Regions from separate parts of the Rosenbergiella sp. YN46 genome, predicted to be linked through region 1. Evidence: predicted binding sites of a transcription regulator. Region 1 holds the regulator's gene; each other region holds the start of a gene.

Region 1 (4,956 bases):
TAAGCGGTAATGAGCAACCAGGAAGCAATGCTTGCCACCTGTTATGGCCCGGTAAGCGCGCAGGTAATGAATCGGGCGAAAAACGTTCGCCTGCTGATTCTCGATGTCGACGGCGTGATGTCCGACGGCCTTATCTATATGGGCAACAGCGGCGAAGAGCTGAAAGCGTTTAACGTGCGCGACGGCTACGGTATTCGCTGTGCCCTCACCTCCGATATCGAAGTGGCGATTATCACCGGCCGTCAAGCGAAGCTGCTGGAAGATCGCTGCGAAACCCTTGGCATTACACATCTTTACCAGGGGCAGTCAGATAAACGGCTGGCCTTTCAGGCGCTGTTGCATAAACTCTCATTAACGGCCGACCAGGTAGCATACATCGGCGACGATCTTATCGACTGGCCGGTCATGGCTGAAGTGGGACTAAGCGTTGCCGTTGCCGATGCCCATCCTCTGCTGCTGCCGCGCGCAGATTATGTTACCCGTATTGCTGGCGGCCGCGGTGCAGTGCGTGAAGTGTGCGACCTGCTTCTGCTGGCGCAGGGCAAGCTGGAGGAGGCTAAAGGGCAATCCCTATGAGTAAGCTGAAACGTTGGGTCATTATCGGGCTGGCCATTGTAGCACTGGTACTGATCGGCATTAATCTGACCGACCTCGACGAGGCTGAGCCTAAAGCCGTAAACAGCAACGAGCCGACCTACAAGAGCGAGCATTCCGACACCGTGGTTTACAACCCTACGGGGGCGTTGAATTATCGGCTGGTGGCTCAGCACGTGGAATATTTCTCTGCGGACGAGCTTTCATGGTTTACTCTGCCAGTGATGACCGTTTATGACGCCAACGATGCGAATAAAACCGCAACCTGGTCAGTTCGCGCCGATCGCGCCAAACTGACTAAAGACCGTATGCTGTATCTGTACGGAAATGTGGTGGTGACCGCGCTGGCGCCAGATTCGCAATTGCGTAAAATTACGACCGATAACGCCCAGGTAAACCTTGTGACACAGGATGTTACTTCCGATGACCTCGTCACGCTGTACGGGACCACATTTAATTCTAAAGGCCTGAAGATGCGCGGAAATTTGCGCAGCAAAACTGCCGAGCTGATTGAAAAGGTTAGATCCTCATATGAAATCCAGAATAAACAAACACAGCCTTAATCTCCTGCTGGCCGGTACGCTTTTGGCCGCCGCCCTTCCAGCCTTTGCGGTTACTGGTGATACCGATAAGCCTATCCATATTGAATCCGATCAGCAGTCGCTGGATATGGAAGGCAATGTGGTGACCTTTACCGGCAATGTGGTGGTGACTCAGGGTACGATCAAGGTCAACGCCGACAAAGTGGTAGTCACCCGCCCGGGCGGCGAAAAAGGCAAAGAGGTGGTGGAAGCCTATGGTAAGCCCGCTACTTTTTACCAGATGCAGGACAACGGAAAACCAGTTAAAGGCCGCGGCAGTAAAATGCGCTACGAGCTCCAGAATGATTACGTCATCCTGACCGGCAATGCTTATCTGGAGCAGCTCGACAGCAACATCAAGGGCGATAAGATAACCTACCTCGTGAAGGAGCAGAAAATGCAGGCCTCCAGCGAGAAAGGTAAACGCGTGACAACCGTTCTGGTTCCGTCACAGCTCCAGGATAAAAACAATTCCGGCCAGAAGAGTAACTAATTTCGTATGGCAACACTCACTGCAAAGAACCTCGCCAAGGCCTATAAAGGCCGAAAGGTGGTGGAAGATGTCAGCCTGACCGTGGAGTCTGGCGAAATCGTCGGTCTGCTCGGCCCTAATGGCGCCGGTAAAACCACAACCTTCTACATGGTGGTGGGCATCGTCCCGCGCGATGCCGGCAATATCATCATCGACGATGAAGATATCAGCCTGCTGCCTCTGCACGCCCGTGCGCGCCGCGGCATCGGTTATCTGCCTCAGGAGGCCTCTATTTTCCGGCGCCTGAGCGTTTTCGATAACCTGATGGCGGTACTGCAAATTCGCGACGATCTGTCGGCGGAACAGCGCACCGACCGCGCCAACGAGCTGATGGAAGAGTTCCATATCGAACACCTGCGCGATAACCTGGGTCAGTCCCTCTCCGGGGGGGAGCGTCGACGGGTCGAAATCGCCCGTGCGCTGGCGGCTAATCCCAAATTCATCCTGCTGGATGAACCTTTCGCTGGGGTCGATCCCATCTCGGTCATCGACATCAAACGCATTATTGAACACCTGCGAGACAGCGGCCTTGGGGTGCTTATCACCGACCATAACGTCCGTGAAACGCTCGCCGTCTGCGAACGCGCTTATATCGTCAGCCAGGGGCACCTGATTGCCCATGGAACACCTGATGAGATCCTCAAGGACGACCAGGTGAAACGCGTGTATCTTGGGGAAGAGTTCAGACTCTGATAGGGTAAGGACTGGATGCCGCGCTCGCCACCGGGCGCGCGGTTTCATCGACACATTGACCTGAGGTAGCTTGTTCTGAATATGAAGCAAGGTTTGCAATTAAAGCTGAGCCAACAGCTTGCCATGACGCCCCAGTTGCAACAGGCAATCCGCCTGTTGCAACTCTCCACGCTGGAACTCCAGCAGGAGCTTAACCAGGCGCTGGAAAGCAACCCCCTGCTTGAACAGAGCGATCCCCTCGAAGAAGTTGCGACCAGCGAAAACGGCGACAGCGAAACGCTCGACAGCCGGGATGCCCTGGAACAGGACTCCATGCCCGAAGAGTTGCCGCTCGACGCCAGCTGGGACGAGATATACACCGCCGGTACGCCCTCAGGCACCGGCACTGACTATGTTGACGATGAGCTTCCCATCTATCAGGGGGAAACCACCCAGTCTCTTCAGGACTACCTGATGTGGCAGGTCGGACTAACGCCTTTCTCCGATACCGATATCGCTATCGCCACCTCTATTGTCGACGCTGTCGACGATACCGGTTACCTCACCGTCACGGTTCAGGACATCCTGGATGGCATGGGCGATGAAGAGGTAAGCCTGGAAGAGGTCGAGGCGGTTCTCAAACGCATTCAGCGTTTTGATCCCGTCGGCATCGCCGCTCGCGATCTGCGGGAATGCCTGCTGATCCAGCTTTCCCAGTTCGCACCGGAAACCCCACGCCTGCATGAGGCTCACCTGATTGTCAGCGATCACCTCGATCTGCTGGCTAATCATGACTTCCGCTCGCTGATGCGCGTTACACGCCTTAAAGAAGATATCCTGAAAGAAGCCGTTGGGCTGATTCAATCCCTCGACCCGCGTCCGGGCCAGTCCATTCAAACCAGCGAGCCGGAATATGTTATCCCCGACGTGCTGGTACGCAAGCACCAGGGGCGCTGGGTAGTGGAGCTTAACAGCGACAGCATTCCACGTCTGAAGATTAATCAGCAGTATGCGGCCATGGGCACCAATGCCCGTAACGACAGCGACAGCCAGTTCATCCGCAGTAATCTGCAGGAAGCAAAGTGGCTGATTAAAAGCCTGGAGAGCCGCAACGATACCCTGCTGCGCGTCAGTCGCTGTATTGTGAAACAGCAGCAGGCCTTTTTCGAGCATGGTGAGGAGCATATGAAACCGATGGTGCTGGCTGATATCGCTCAGGCCGTCGATATGCATGAATCCACTATCTCACGCGTCACCACTCAAAAATACCTCCAGAGTCCGGGGGGGATTTTTGAGCTGAAGTATTTCTTTTCCAGCCATGTGAGTACCGAGGGAGGCGGCGAAGCCTCTTCTACGGCGATCCGCGCGCTGGTGAAGAAATTAATCGCTGCGGAAAATCCCGCCAAGCCACTGAGCGACAGCAAGCTCACCGCCATGCTCTCCGAGCAGGGGATTATGGTGGCGCGCCGTACCGTCGCAAAGTACCGAGAGTCTTTATCGATCCCTCCGTCTAACCAGCGTAAACAACTGGTCTGACCCAACAGATAAGGAAGACACTATGCAGCTCAACATCACTGGACAAAACGTCGAAATCACCGATGCATTGCGTGAATTTATCAATCCTAAATTCGCCAAGCTGGAGCAGTATTTTGATCGGATCAATCAGGTCTATATTGTGTTGAAAGTGGAAAAGGTTTCCCACGTCGCGGATGCGACGCTGCACGTCAACGGCGGAGAGCTGCACGCCAGTGCGGAAGCTCAGGATATGTATGCGGCCATTGACGGCCTGGTAGACAAGCTGGCGCGGCAGTTAACCAAACATAAAGATAAACTGAAACAACACTAATTGTCCGGGCGTTTCTGTGACCCGTGCGGCTCGCCATTGCGGCGGGCCGTTCCCGCAGAAGGCTTAGGTGAAATTATGATGAACAATGATTTAGCGCTGCAACTGAGCAATGTCCTTAACCAGGAATGTACCCGAAGTGGCGTCCCGTGTCAGAGTAAGAAGCGGGCGCTGGAGATAGTCAGCGAACTGGCTGCTAAACAATTGGGACTGGCCCCCCAGATCGTGTTTGAGGCAGTTCTGACCAGGGAAAAAATGGGAAGTACCGGTATCGGAAACGGTATCGCCATTCCCCACGGCAAGCTGGAAGAAGATACTGAACGCGCCGTGGGCGTCTTTATTAAACTGGAGACCCCCATCGCCTTCGATGCTATCGATAATCAACCGGTGGATCTGCTGTTTGCACTGCTGGTTCCGGCGGATCAGACCAAAACGCATCTGCATACGCTGTCGCTGGTGGCGAAACGGCTGGCGGACAAAACCATCTGCCGCCGGCTGCGCGCAGCGCAAAGCGATGAAGAACTTTATCAGATCATCACTGAAGAAAACCCGGATGCTGAATAACAAACATTCCGGCAGGAATCACGGCTGCGCAGCGATGCAGCCGGTTAACGGGGGGAGAAACTGCACATGGTGCTGATGATTGTCAGCGGCCGCTCAGGTTCAGGGAAGTCCGTGGCACTGCGCGCGCTGGAAGACATGGGCTTTTACTGTGTCGATAATCTGCCGGTCGT
Region 2 (4,956 bases), on a different contig from region 1:
TGATCGCCCAGCGTACCGCTAACCAACAACCGGTCTCCGGGCTGGAGTCGGGCGGCGCCCCACTCCAGTCCTGCCGGAATCACGCCGATGCCGGCGGTATTGATAAACAGCTTATCGGCGGCTCCGCGGGGCACCACTTTGGTGTCACCAGTGACGATGGCAATGCCCGCCTCCCGGGCGGTGGCGGCCATGCTGCGCACCACCGACTCCAGCGTCGCCATCTCCAGCCCCTCTTCCAGAATAAAGCCGCACGAAAGCCAGCGCGGGGTGGCGCCCCCCACGGCGATATCGTTGGCCGTGCCGCACACCGCCAGTTTGCCGATATCGCCTCCCGGAAAGCTCAGCGGATCAATCACATAACTGTCGGTGGAAAAGGCCAGTCGATCACCACTTTCGTTCAGCAAATGCAGCGGAATCCGCGCCTGATCTTCCTGGGTCGCCAGCAGCGGATTATCGAAAGCCGCCATAAACAGCGTAGCGATAAGCTTCTGCATCGCCCGGCCGCCGCTACCCTGGGCCAGAGTCACTGTACTCATGCTTCCTCCTCCTGAAAGCGATACTGATACCAGGCGCTACAGGCGCCTTCCGAAGAAACCATCAGCGCGCCGAAGGCGTTATTGGGATTGCAGCGCCGTCCCAGCAGCGGACAGTCTGCGGGCTTGCAGCGCCCAGTCAGTACATCGCCGCAGCGCGCTTCGGGGGAATCGCACACCCGGCGCCTGCGCGGCTGAAAATGACGTTCGGCATCGAAGGCCTGATAGGGCGCAGTGAGATGCACTCCGGAGTCGGCGATAGTGCCCAGCCCACGCCATTCGCTTTCGCCGTTGATGGCGAACACCTCCGCCATCGCCTGGCGGGCCAGGGAATTACCGGCATCCGGTACCACCCGCCGGTACTGATTTTCCACCCGGCTGGCGCCTGCGCCGACCTGTTCCACCAGCATCATCACGCCCTGCAACAGATCGAGCGGCTCAAAGCCCGCCACCACCAGCGGTCGCCGGTACGTTTCGGCAATGAAATCATAGGCGCCGGTGCCGATAACCATGCTGACGTGCCCCGGCGCCAGGAAAGCGTCAATGCCGTTTTCCGGCCGATCCAGCAGGCTTTTTAGGGTGGGTAACAGCGTGATGTGCTGGCAGAACATAAAGAAGTTATTCACTCCCTGAAGCCGCGCCTGGCGTAGAGTGACCGCGGTGGCGGGCATAGTGGTTTCGAACCCCAGACCGAAAAACACCACCTCGCGCTGCGGATTGTCCCGGGCAAGCGCAAGGGCGTCCATCGGCGAATAGACCACCCGCACGTCGGCGCCGCGAGCTTTGGCGTCCAGCAGCGATCCCTCTTTCCCCGGCACCCGCATCGCGTCACCGAAGGTGCAAAAAATAACGCCGTCACGGCTGGCGATTTCAATGCAGGCATCAATGCGCCCCATCGGCAGCACGCAGACCGGACAGCCAGGCCCGTGGATAAATTCAATGTTGTCCGGCAGCAGCCTGTCCAGCCCAAACTTGAAGATGGCGTGAGTATGGCCGCCGCACACCTCCATAATGCGCAGTGGCCGCCGGGCGTCATGCGGCAGATGCCGGGCACGCGCGTTAAGCTGCTCAATCAGTTGCATCACCCGCTCCGGGGCGCGATATTCATCGACAAAACGCATCAGCGCACCTCCTCGCCATACAGCAACGGGCCGACATCCGGCTCCACCTCAAACATATTTTGTAGCGCTTCCAGAGTGTCGAGCGCCTCACGTTCGTCAATGACGCTCATGGCGAACCCGACGTGCACCAGTACCCACTGCCCTACCCGGGACTGGCCCGCTTCGTCCTGCGCCCCCACCAAAGTTAGATCCACCTGGCGCTGAATGCCGCAGACCTCGACCAGTGCGCCCTGGGGCGACGGAATAGCGCGAATTTGCCCCGGAACCCCTATGCACATCGCTGCGCCTCCAGCCAGGCGAGCCAGGCATCCATTCCTTCGCCGGTGGTAGCCGAGATCGGCAGAATCTCGATCTCCGGATTCACCTGACGAGCGCTGGCGATACAGGCCGCCATATCGAAGTTGAGCCAGGGCAGCAGATCGACCTTATTCAGCAGCATCAGCGAAGCGGCGGCAAACATATGCGGATATTTAAGCGGTTTGTCTTCCCCTTCAGTCACTGACAGCACCGCTACCTTATGGCGCTCGCCCAGATCAAAACTGGCGGGGCAGACCAGATTACCCACATTCTCAATAAACAGAATGCCGCCAGACAGAAGGGGCAGACGGCGACTGGCGGTCTGAATCATCTGCGCATCCAGATGGCACCCCTTACCGGTATTGACCTGAATTGCCGGAGTGCCCGTAGCGCGAATGCGTTCAGCGTCATTCAGGGTCTGCTGATCGCCTTCAATCACAGCGCAGGGAACCTGGCCCTTCAGGCGTTTAAGGGTTTCGCTAAGCAGCGTGGTTTTACCGGAGCCAGGGCTGGAAACCAGATTCAGCGCCAGCAGGCCGCTGGCGGCAAAGGCGGCGCGGTTTTCCCGGGCCAGCCGGTTGTTTTTATCCAGCACATCGAGCTCCAGCTCCAGCATACGGCGCTGCCCCATGCCCGGCGCGTGGGCACCCGCTTCACCGCAGCCATAATGCAGGTCGCCATTTTGCGCCTGGTAAGGCTGAAACGACGTCGAAGTGACGCCCGTTATTCGCATTTCCTGGCGCGGCGTCGCCGCAAAGGGCGCACGGGAATGGTGATGGCTATCGCCTTCAATATGGAGATTGCCTTCTCCACAGCCACAGGTGGTACACATAGTTAACTCCTACTCTATTTCCAGGCGCTTAATCTGCAGGCCGTCATCCGCCACGATGCGTAATTCATCGCTCAGGCAGTCAGGACAGCGCCTTACCCGGCTACTTAGCAGGGTGACGTAACGCTGGCAGCGTTGACACCAGCATTCCGCTTCCTGCTGCTCAATATTGAGCCGGCAGCCTTCGGCCAGGGTTTGGCGGCAGACCAGTTCAAAGCAGAACTCCAGCGCGCTGCGTTCCACACAGGAAAAAGCCCCAATCGACAGCCAGACGCCGGTCACCCGACGGGCACCATGGCTGCGGGCCTGCTGTTCAATCAGCTCAAGCGCGCGCTGACAAAGCGTGATTTCGTGCATAGTGCGCCTCCGGATTCGTCACTCTATCGCGTGACAAACCAGTTAATGCAACAACCATGCCACCAGGAGATCCAGACCGAATCTCCGGTGACGAAAGCTGTCGAAATGACATGTCACCAGACGGCATCAACGCGGAAAAATAAAATAAAATCATTATTTTTCAAAGTGATAAAAACTGGCACAAAAAGTGCTAATGGAAAGATATCCGTATCAGCAGGAAATCATCCATGACCCTTTCTGAATTAAGTCATAAGGCGGCGTTTATTGCCGAGCGTAACCGCCAGCTCCATAAGCAGTGGCACACCTACTGCAATACCCTGATTCAGGCCATCACCACTACCCGGCAGACGCTGCATCTGGAAATTCAGAGTTCCCCCGATGAGGGGCTGAATTTCTCGCTTTTCAACCACTTTATTCTGCAGGTGACGCGCGATACCGGCTTTAACGATCGCGAAATCCGTTACCTCCTGAGCACCCGCGACGGCGAGCATCATATCCCGCTCGCCAGCAGCCACCTGGACTGCAACGGCCTGCTCGACGGCCAGGTTCGCAACACCGATCGCCAGGCGGTGCTGGAACACTATCTGAGTCGGATTAGCTGCATTTACGACCATCTGTATCGGGCCATGCAGCAAGACGTTCCGCTGACGGTAGAGGCGCTGGCCCCGGCCCTGTCACGTCCGTCTCAGGCCTGAATCACGTCGTGTCGATGAGTGTCGAAAAATGACGCCCGCGACACCCTTTCGTCAAAAATGACTACTTCGAGGATGCTCGGGTGAACCGTTTTGTTATCGCCGATCCCAAACTCTGCATTGGCTGCCATACCTGTGAGGCCGCCTGTTCAGAGAATCATCGCCATCAGGGGCTGCAATCTATGCCGCGCCTGAAGGTAATGCTGAACCAAAAAGAGTCCGCTCCCCAACTGTGCCATCAGTGTGAGGATGCCCCCTGCGCCCAGGTGTGTCCGGTTAACGCCATCAACCGGGAGAACGGCGCAGTACAACTTAATGAAAGCCTGTGCGTAAGCTGCAAGCTGTGCGGTATCGCCTGTCCGTTCGGCGCTATTGAGTTTTCCGGCAGCCGCCCGCTGGATATACCGGCCAACGCTAACAGCCCCAAAGCGCCTCCGGCGCCGCCTATGCCCCCCAAAGTCAGTTCATTTCTGGACTGGGTGCCCGGCATTCGTGCCATCGCCGTGAAGTGCGATCTCTGCGACTTCGACCAACAGGGGCCCGCCTGTATCCGTACCTGTCCGACCAAAGCGCTGCGCATCGTCAGCAACGACGACATCGCCGACGCCAGCCGCCGTAAGCGCGAGCGGGCTATCAGCATGGATTTCGGCGCGCTGTCGGCTTTTTCCAGCCATGGGAGAAACACACAATGACGCTGGTGACTCTGATGAATAACGCGCTGCTGCTGTCCGGAGCCGGCGCCATTCTTTCCACCGCGCTGGCTTTTCATCGCACCCTGAGCGGCCTGGTCGCGGGCATCGCCGGCGCGCTGGCCTGCCTTTGCGCGCTGATCGGCGGTGTGCTCACACTGACCGGTCTGCCGCTAACGGTCGCCCTGCTTCACGGCCGCCATACGCTGATGCTGACGCCGCTAAACGCGGTCTGGCTTATCACCATCGGCCTGTGCGGCCTGTTTATCTGCCTGTATCACATTAGCTGGCAGCGCCATCCCACTACCCGTGTCACCGGGCCGCTGCTGCTTCTGGTGCTGGCGGGTGCTCTGCTGGCGGTAACGGCGGACAACCTTGTCACCCTGGTGGTCGGCGCGGAGATCGCAGCCCTTAGTGCCGTCTTCCTGACCGGTAATG
Region 3 (4,956 bases), on a different contig from region 1:
TTCGATAGCGTCCGGTACAAAGCCTCTGGCCCGGCGAACTATTCGTCCGTCGCGCTGGAGTAGCGAATCATCCATGCGCAGCAGTACGGCGCGGTCGTGCAGCAGCCAGCCGTCGGCGATATCGGCCAGTTCGGCTAACGCCTGGTCATTGTCCAGCGCGGGCGGTCGGCCACTGGCGTTACCGGAGGTCATCACCAGCGGGCGCTTTATCTCCTGCATCAGCAGATGATGCAGCGGCGTGGGGGGCAACATGACGCCCACCTGATTCAGGCCGGGCGCGATGCCGTCGCACAGCGTCGGCAGCAAGCGCTTTTCTTCCAGAACGATGGGCGCTACTGGGGTGGCGAGCAGGGCTGCGACCGGTTCGCTAACGGACAGGGCGTCGGGCAGCATCACGGCAAGGGGTTTGGCCGGGCGACCTTTGCGCAGACGCAGGCGCTGTACCGCCGCCTCGCTGGTGGCGTCGCAGGCCAGATGAAAGCCCCCCAGCCCCTTAATCGCTACGATAAGCCCGGCTCGTAGCGCGCGAAGCGCCGCCTGGAGCGCCGCTTCTCGCCCGGCATGACTGCCGTCGGCGCCGCGCCAGCGTATTTGCGGGCCGCAATGGGGGCAGGCCACCGGCTGAGCGTGAAAGCGCCTGTCAGCGGGATCCCGATATTCGCGGGCGCAGTCGGGACACAGGGGAAAACCGGCCATCGCCGTGGCGGCGCGGTCGTAGGGCATGGCCTGGATAATGGTCAGCCGCGGGCCGCAGTGGGTGCAGTTAATGAAGGGGTAGCGATAGCGGCGATCGGCGGGATCGTTCATTTCGCGCAAACAGTCGGGACAGGTGGCGGCATCCGGGGCGATATGGGTGGTCATGGCGCCGTCGTCGCTCTCAATGATTTGAAAGTCGCCGGGAAGCCGTCGCCAGCGGTAGGGGCGGCTTTCCACGCTGTCGATACGGGCCAGCGGCGGACAGTTGCAGCGCAGACGAGCCAGCAGCAGCGCCGGATTATCCGCCAGGCGAATAGCGACGCCGGCGCCGTCATTGCAGACGTTGCCGCGCAGGCCAAGCTGGCGGGCCAGTTGCCAGACGAAGGGGCGGAAACCCACCCCCTGTACTTTTCCGCGTATGCGGATTTCCGTTCCTGTCAGAGTCATAACCTTGCGTCTGTTATGGCTGCGTCGCCGGTTCCGCCGCCGCGCGCAGTCGCGCTTTCATTTCGCTCCAGGCGGTAAGCACGTCGCTTTCCGCCTGCGCCTGGTCGGCGATGGGCAAAAGCCTGACGGCGCAGTATTTGGTTTCTGGGGTACAGGAGACCGGATCCAGCTTGTCCTGGGTCAGCTCGTTGCAGGCGCCTATCCACCACTGATAAGTCATATATACCGCGCCGACGTTGACGCGTTCGCTCAGACGGGCCCGGGAAAAGACTACGCCACGCCTTGATGCGACCCGCACCAGATGGCCATCTTTAATGCCCAGTGGGGCGGCATCCTGAGGATGGATCGCGACAAAGCCGGGTTCGTCCGCCAGGGCTTGTAGAGCCGCGCAGTTTCCGGTCATGGAGCGACAGGAGTAGTGCCCTACCTCCCGTACGGTACAGAGCACCAGCGGATAGTCGGCATCGGGCTGCTCTGCGGGCGGCCGCCATGGCGCAGCATAAAGCTGTCCTTTACCGCTGGGGGTATCGAAGCGTCCGCCCTGGTACAGCCACGGAGTCCCGGGATGCTCCATGGTCGGGCAGGGCCACTGCAGATGCCCCATTTCGCCGATTTTCTCCCAGGTGGCGCCGTAGAACAGCGGGCAGAGTTCGCGCATTTCATCCCAGATCTGCTGATTACTGTCGTAGCGCATCGGGTAGCCCATAGCGCTGGCTATCTGGCTGATGATCTGCCAGTCGCGGCGGACGTTGTCGCGCGGGGTTATCGCCTGTTCAAAGCGCTGGAAGCCCCTATCGGCACAGGTAAAGATACCGCCGTGCTCGCCCCAGGAAGTCGCGGGTAGCAGCACATCGGCTTTTTCGGCGGTTTTGGTCATAAAGATATCCTGCACGATTAGCAGGTCCAGGGCCTCGATGCCGCGTCGCACCAGGCCCAGATCGGCTTCGGTCTGGAGCGGATCTTCCCCCATGATGTAGTACGCCTTAATTTTTCCTTCCAGCGCCAGGTGAGGAACCTCGGTAATACGTACCCCGATTTTGTCATCCATCACGGCCGGATCGATTCCCCATGCGGCGGCGAATTTTTCTCGTACCCGGGGATTGTCCACCCGCTGATAACCCGGGAAGTTGTCTGGCAAAACGCCCATATCGCAGGCGCCCTGAACGTTGTTCTGGCCACGCACCGGGCCAACGCCCACGTGTTCGCGGCCGAGGTTGCCGGTGAGCAGCGCCAGGCTGGAAAGCCCTTTGACCACATCCACCGCCTGAGCGAACTGGGTGACGCCCATCCCCCACATTACGGTGGCGGAAGGGACTGCGGAATAGAGGCGCATCGCCTGGCGTATCGCCGTAGCGGGCACGCCGGTAATCCCTTCCACCGATTCCGGCGCGTAGTTTTTCACCGTTTCGCGCAGCGCCTCCAGCCCTTCGGTATGGCGCGCCACCCATGCGCTGTCATAAAGCTCCTCTTCCAGCAGTACGTGGATAAAGGCGTTAACCAGCGCCATATTGCTGCCGTTGTTGAGCTGCAGGTGCAGATCGGCAATACGTGCCGTTTCAATTTTGCGTGGATCGCAGACGATAATCCGGGCGCCGCGCTGTTTAGCTTTCAGCACCCGACGCGCCACGATGGGGTGAGAGTCGGCGCAGTTATAGCCGAAAATCAGCAGGCATCGGGAATTTTCGATATCGGCGATGGCGTTGCTCATCGCTCCGTTGCCCAGGGTCTGCTGAAGACCGGCTACCGAGGGGCCGTGGCAAACTCTGGCGCAGCAATCGACGTTATTGGTGTTAAGCACCGCGCGGGCAAACTTTTGCATCACGTAGTTGGTTTCGTTGCCGGTTCCCCGGGACGATCCAGTGGTCATAATGGCCCGACCGCCGTAGCGCGCCTTAATGTCGCTCAGGCGCTCTGCGGTATAGCGGATGGCTTCGTCCCAGGTGACCGGCTCCAGCGGCCCCCCTTTACGGTAGCGGATCATCGGCTGTTTCAGGCGCGGGGTCAGCAACCGGGTATCGTTAAGGAAGTCCCAGCCGTAATAGCCCTTCAGACAGAGTTCATTCTGATTGGTGACGCCATTGGCCGATTCAACGCGGGTGATGCGGTTGTTTTCCACAACCAGTTTCAGTTTGCAGCCCGCACCGCAGTACGGACAAACGCTGGTGATTTTTTTCATCAATAACAGACCTGTTAAGAGTTGAAAGCAGGGAATATCAGCGCGTCAGCGCGCTGATATCGTCAAGTGCCGCACGGCGGCGTTTTTCCAGATTAAGCTGCTCAAGGCGATTGCGATCGATACAGACAATGGCGTTGGTCGGACAGGCTTCAAGACAGGCGGGGCCTTCAGCACGATGGTGGCACAGGTCGCACTTATTGGCCTCGGCCTTGTCCGCCATAATATTCAGGCCGCTGCCGCTGTTGCGTACCACCGGGCGAACCACCACTTCCATAGCGCCGTAGGGGCAGGCCACGACGCAGGTTTTGCAGCCAATGCAGCGTTCCTGATGGACGTGGACAAAATCGTTGTCCCGACTGATGGCGCCGTTGGGGCATACCCGGGCGCAGGGGGCGTCTTCACACTGGCGGCACAGGGTCGCCGTAGAGATATTGACCCCTTTGATTACGTGAATGCGGGGCAGGAAGGTTTGCGGCGTCAGGGCGGCGCAGTCCTGATCCTGCTGGTGAGCGACCACGCAGGCGACCTCGCAGGTGTGGCAGCCAATACACTTGCCTGAATCGGCAATGATGAAGCGGTTCATCTTATTCTCCGGCTCTGGTTTCTCAATGCGTGGCCTGTTTAAGCATAAAGCGTGCCATTTATTTAATTTCATGAATTTAAAGGTTTTTTATTGATTCCGCTGTTGAGGGGAGAGCGGCATTGACACTTTTGACGAAGAGATATCGTCACGGGAGGCAAGTCGTCAGGAGGGCGGATAGATAACGCCGATATCAGACTGGCTTAATGGTATCGGCGAGCGGGTCATTGAGTGGGAATGGGGCGCGGGGCATCATTGCCTCCATTTTCATGCTGAATGAAATGGCCGCCGTGCAGTCAGCGGCGGCAAAACAGTGATACCAGTAAAGCGTAAGCGAGTAGCCTTGCGGGTTAAAGTTGCGCGATGCCCCCCAGTTCCTGCCAGTTTTCCAGGCGGCGGTGCAGCTCTTCCACGGCGTGGCGCACCGGCTCGGTCATCGGGTAGCAGAAGCCCACAATATCAGGCTGGATACCCACGAAGATAACCTGTTTCACATCGCCCTGTAGCTGCTCTACCAGGTAGTTGAGCGGCATATTGTGGGTGGTCATCAGAAACAGCTCGGCGATATCCTCAGGGTCGATAATGCGCATCTCGCCGGGATTCAGACCCATATCGGTGGCATCGACTATCAGCAGCCGCTCCGGGTGCAGTTCACGAATGGCGACGATGTCGTTTTCCGGTGCGCTGCCGCCGTCAATGACCACCCATTCGCCGCGCGGGCTGGTCTGGCACATTTCCGCCAGCAGCGGGCCGGCGCCGTCGTCGCCCATCATGCAGTTGCCCACGCACAGCAGTACATCAGTCATTTTGTCTCCTCACCATCAGATAGACCGCTGGTTCCTGTTGAATAGCCTTAAGCAGACGCAGCAGTGAGCGGCTCCATTCCTGCTGCTGTGGGGTTTGCCGGGCCAGCGCTGCGTCGAAGGCGGGCGCCAGCAGCGCGACGTGGCTCTGGTCGATAACGATTTCACCGAAGCGCGTCACGCCCGCCATTTTTCGCTGTGCTTCGCCTGCGGGCAGCGTGGCTACCCATGCCGGATACGCTTCCAGCGGGCAG

Evidence for each region. The regulator sigma-54, encoded in region 1, starts transcription at its own class of promoters, with help from an activator protein. The targets are predictions, from matches to a motif close to GTTGGCACANNTTTCGCTNT.
Region 2: a site for sigma-54 is predicted at 3,182-3,201, ahead of hypA (hydrogenase maturation nickel metallochaperone HypA). Genes of this name have one in related genera too.
Region 3: a site for sigma-54 is predicted at 3,942-3,961, ahead of hydN (electron transport protein HydN). Genes of this name have one in related genera too.

Annotation. Positions count from the first base shown of each region.
Region 1 covers NZ_JAZHEE010000004.1:68,519-73,474, reverse strand. Annotated here, with positions in the region: gene kdsC (3-deoxy-manno-octulosonate-8-phosphatase KdsC) at 10-576, shown strand; gene lptC (LPS export ABC transporter periplasmic protein LptC) at 573-1,157, shown strand; gene lptA (lipopolysaccharide ABC transporter substrate-binding protein LptA) at 1,126-1,668, shown strand; gene lptB (LPS export ABC transporter ATP-binding protein) at 1,675-2,400, shown strand; gene rpoN (RNA polymerase factor sigma-54) at 2,482-3,915, shown strand; gene hpf (ribosome hibernation promoting factor) at 3,938-4,225, shown strand; gene ptsN (PTS IIA-like nitrogen regulatory protein PtsN) at 4,301-4,786, shown strand; gene rapZ (RNase adapter RapZ) at 4,853-4,956, shown strand, end outside.
Region 2 covers NZ_JAZHEE010000030.1:4,147-9,102, forward strand. Annotated here, with positions in the region: gene hypE (hydrogenase expression/formation protein HypE) at 1-536, opposite strand, end outside; gene hypD (hydrogenase formation protein HypD) at 533-1,654, opposite strand; gene V3W49_RS17495 (HypC/HybG/HupF family hydrogenase formation chaperone) at 1,654-1,932, opposite strand; gene hypB (hydrogenase nickel incorporation protein HypB) at 1,923-2,783, opposite strand; gene hypA (hydrogenase maturation nickel metallochaperone HypA) at 2,793-3,137, opposite strand; gene V3W49_RS17510 (formate hydrogenlyase regulator HycA) at 3,365-3,832, shown strand; gene V3W49_RS17515 (4Fe-4S dicluster domain-containing protein) at 3,913-4,521, shown strand; gene hycC (formate hydrogenlyase subunit 3) at 4,518-4,956, shown strand, end outside.
Region 3 covers NZ_JAZHEE010000030.1:14,637-19,592, reverse strand. Annotated here, with positions in the region: gene hypF (carbamoyltransferase HypF) at 1-1,143, opposite strand, end outside; gene fdhF (formate dehydrogenase subunit alpha) at 1,157-3,319, opposite strand; gene hydN (electron transport protein HydN) at 3,357-3,902, opposite strand; gene hycI (hydrogenase maturation peptidase HycI) at 4,250-4,705, opposite strand; gene V3W49_RS17545 (formate hydrogenlyase maturation HycH family protein) at 4,698-4,956, opposite strand, start outside.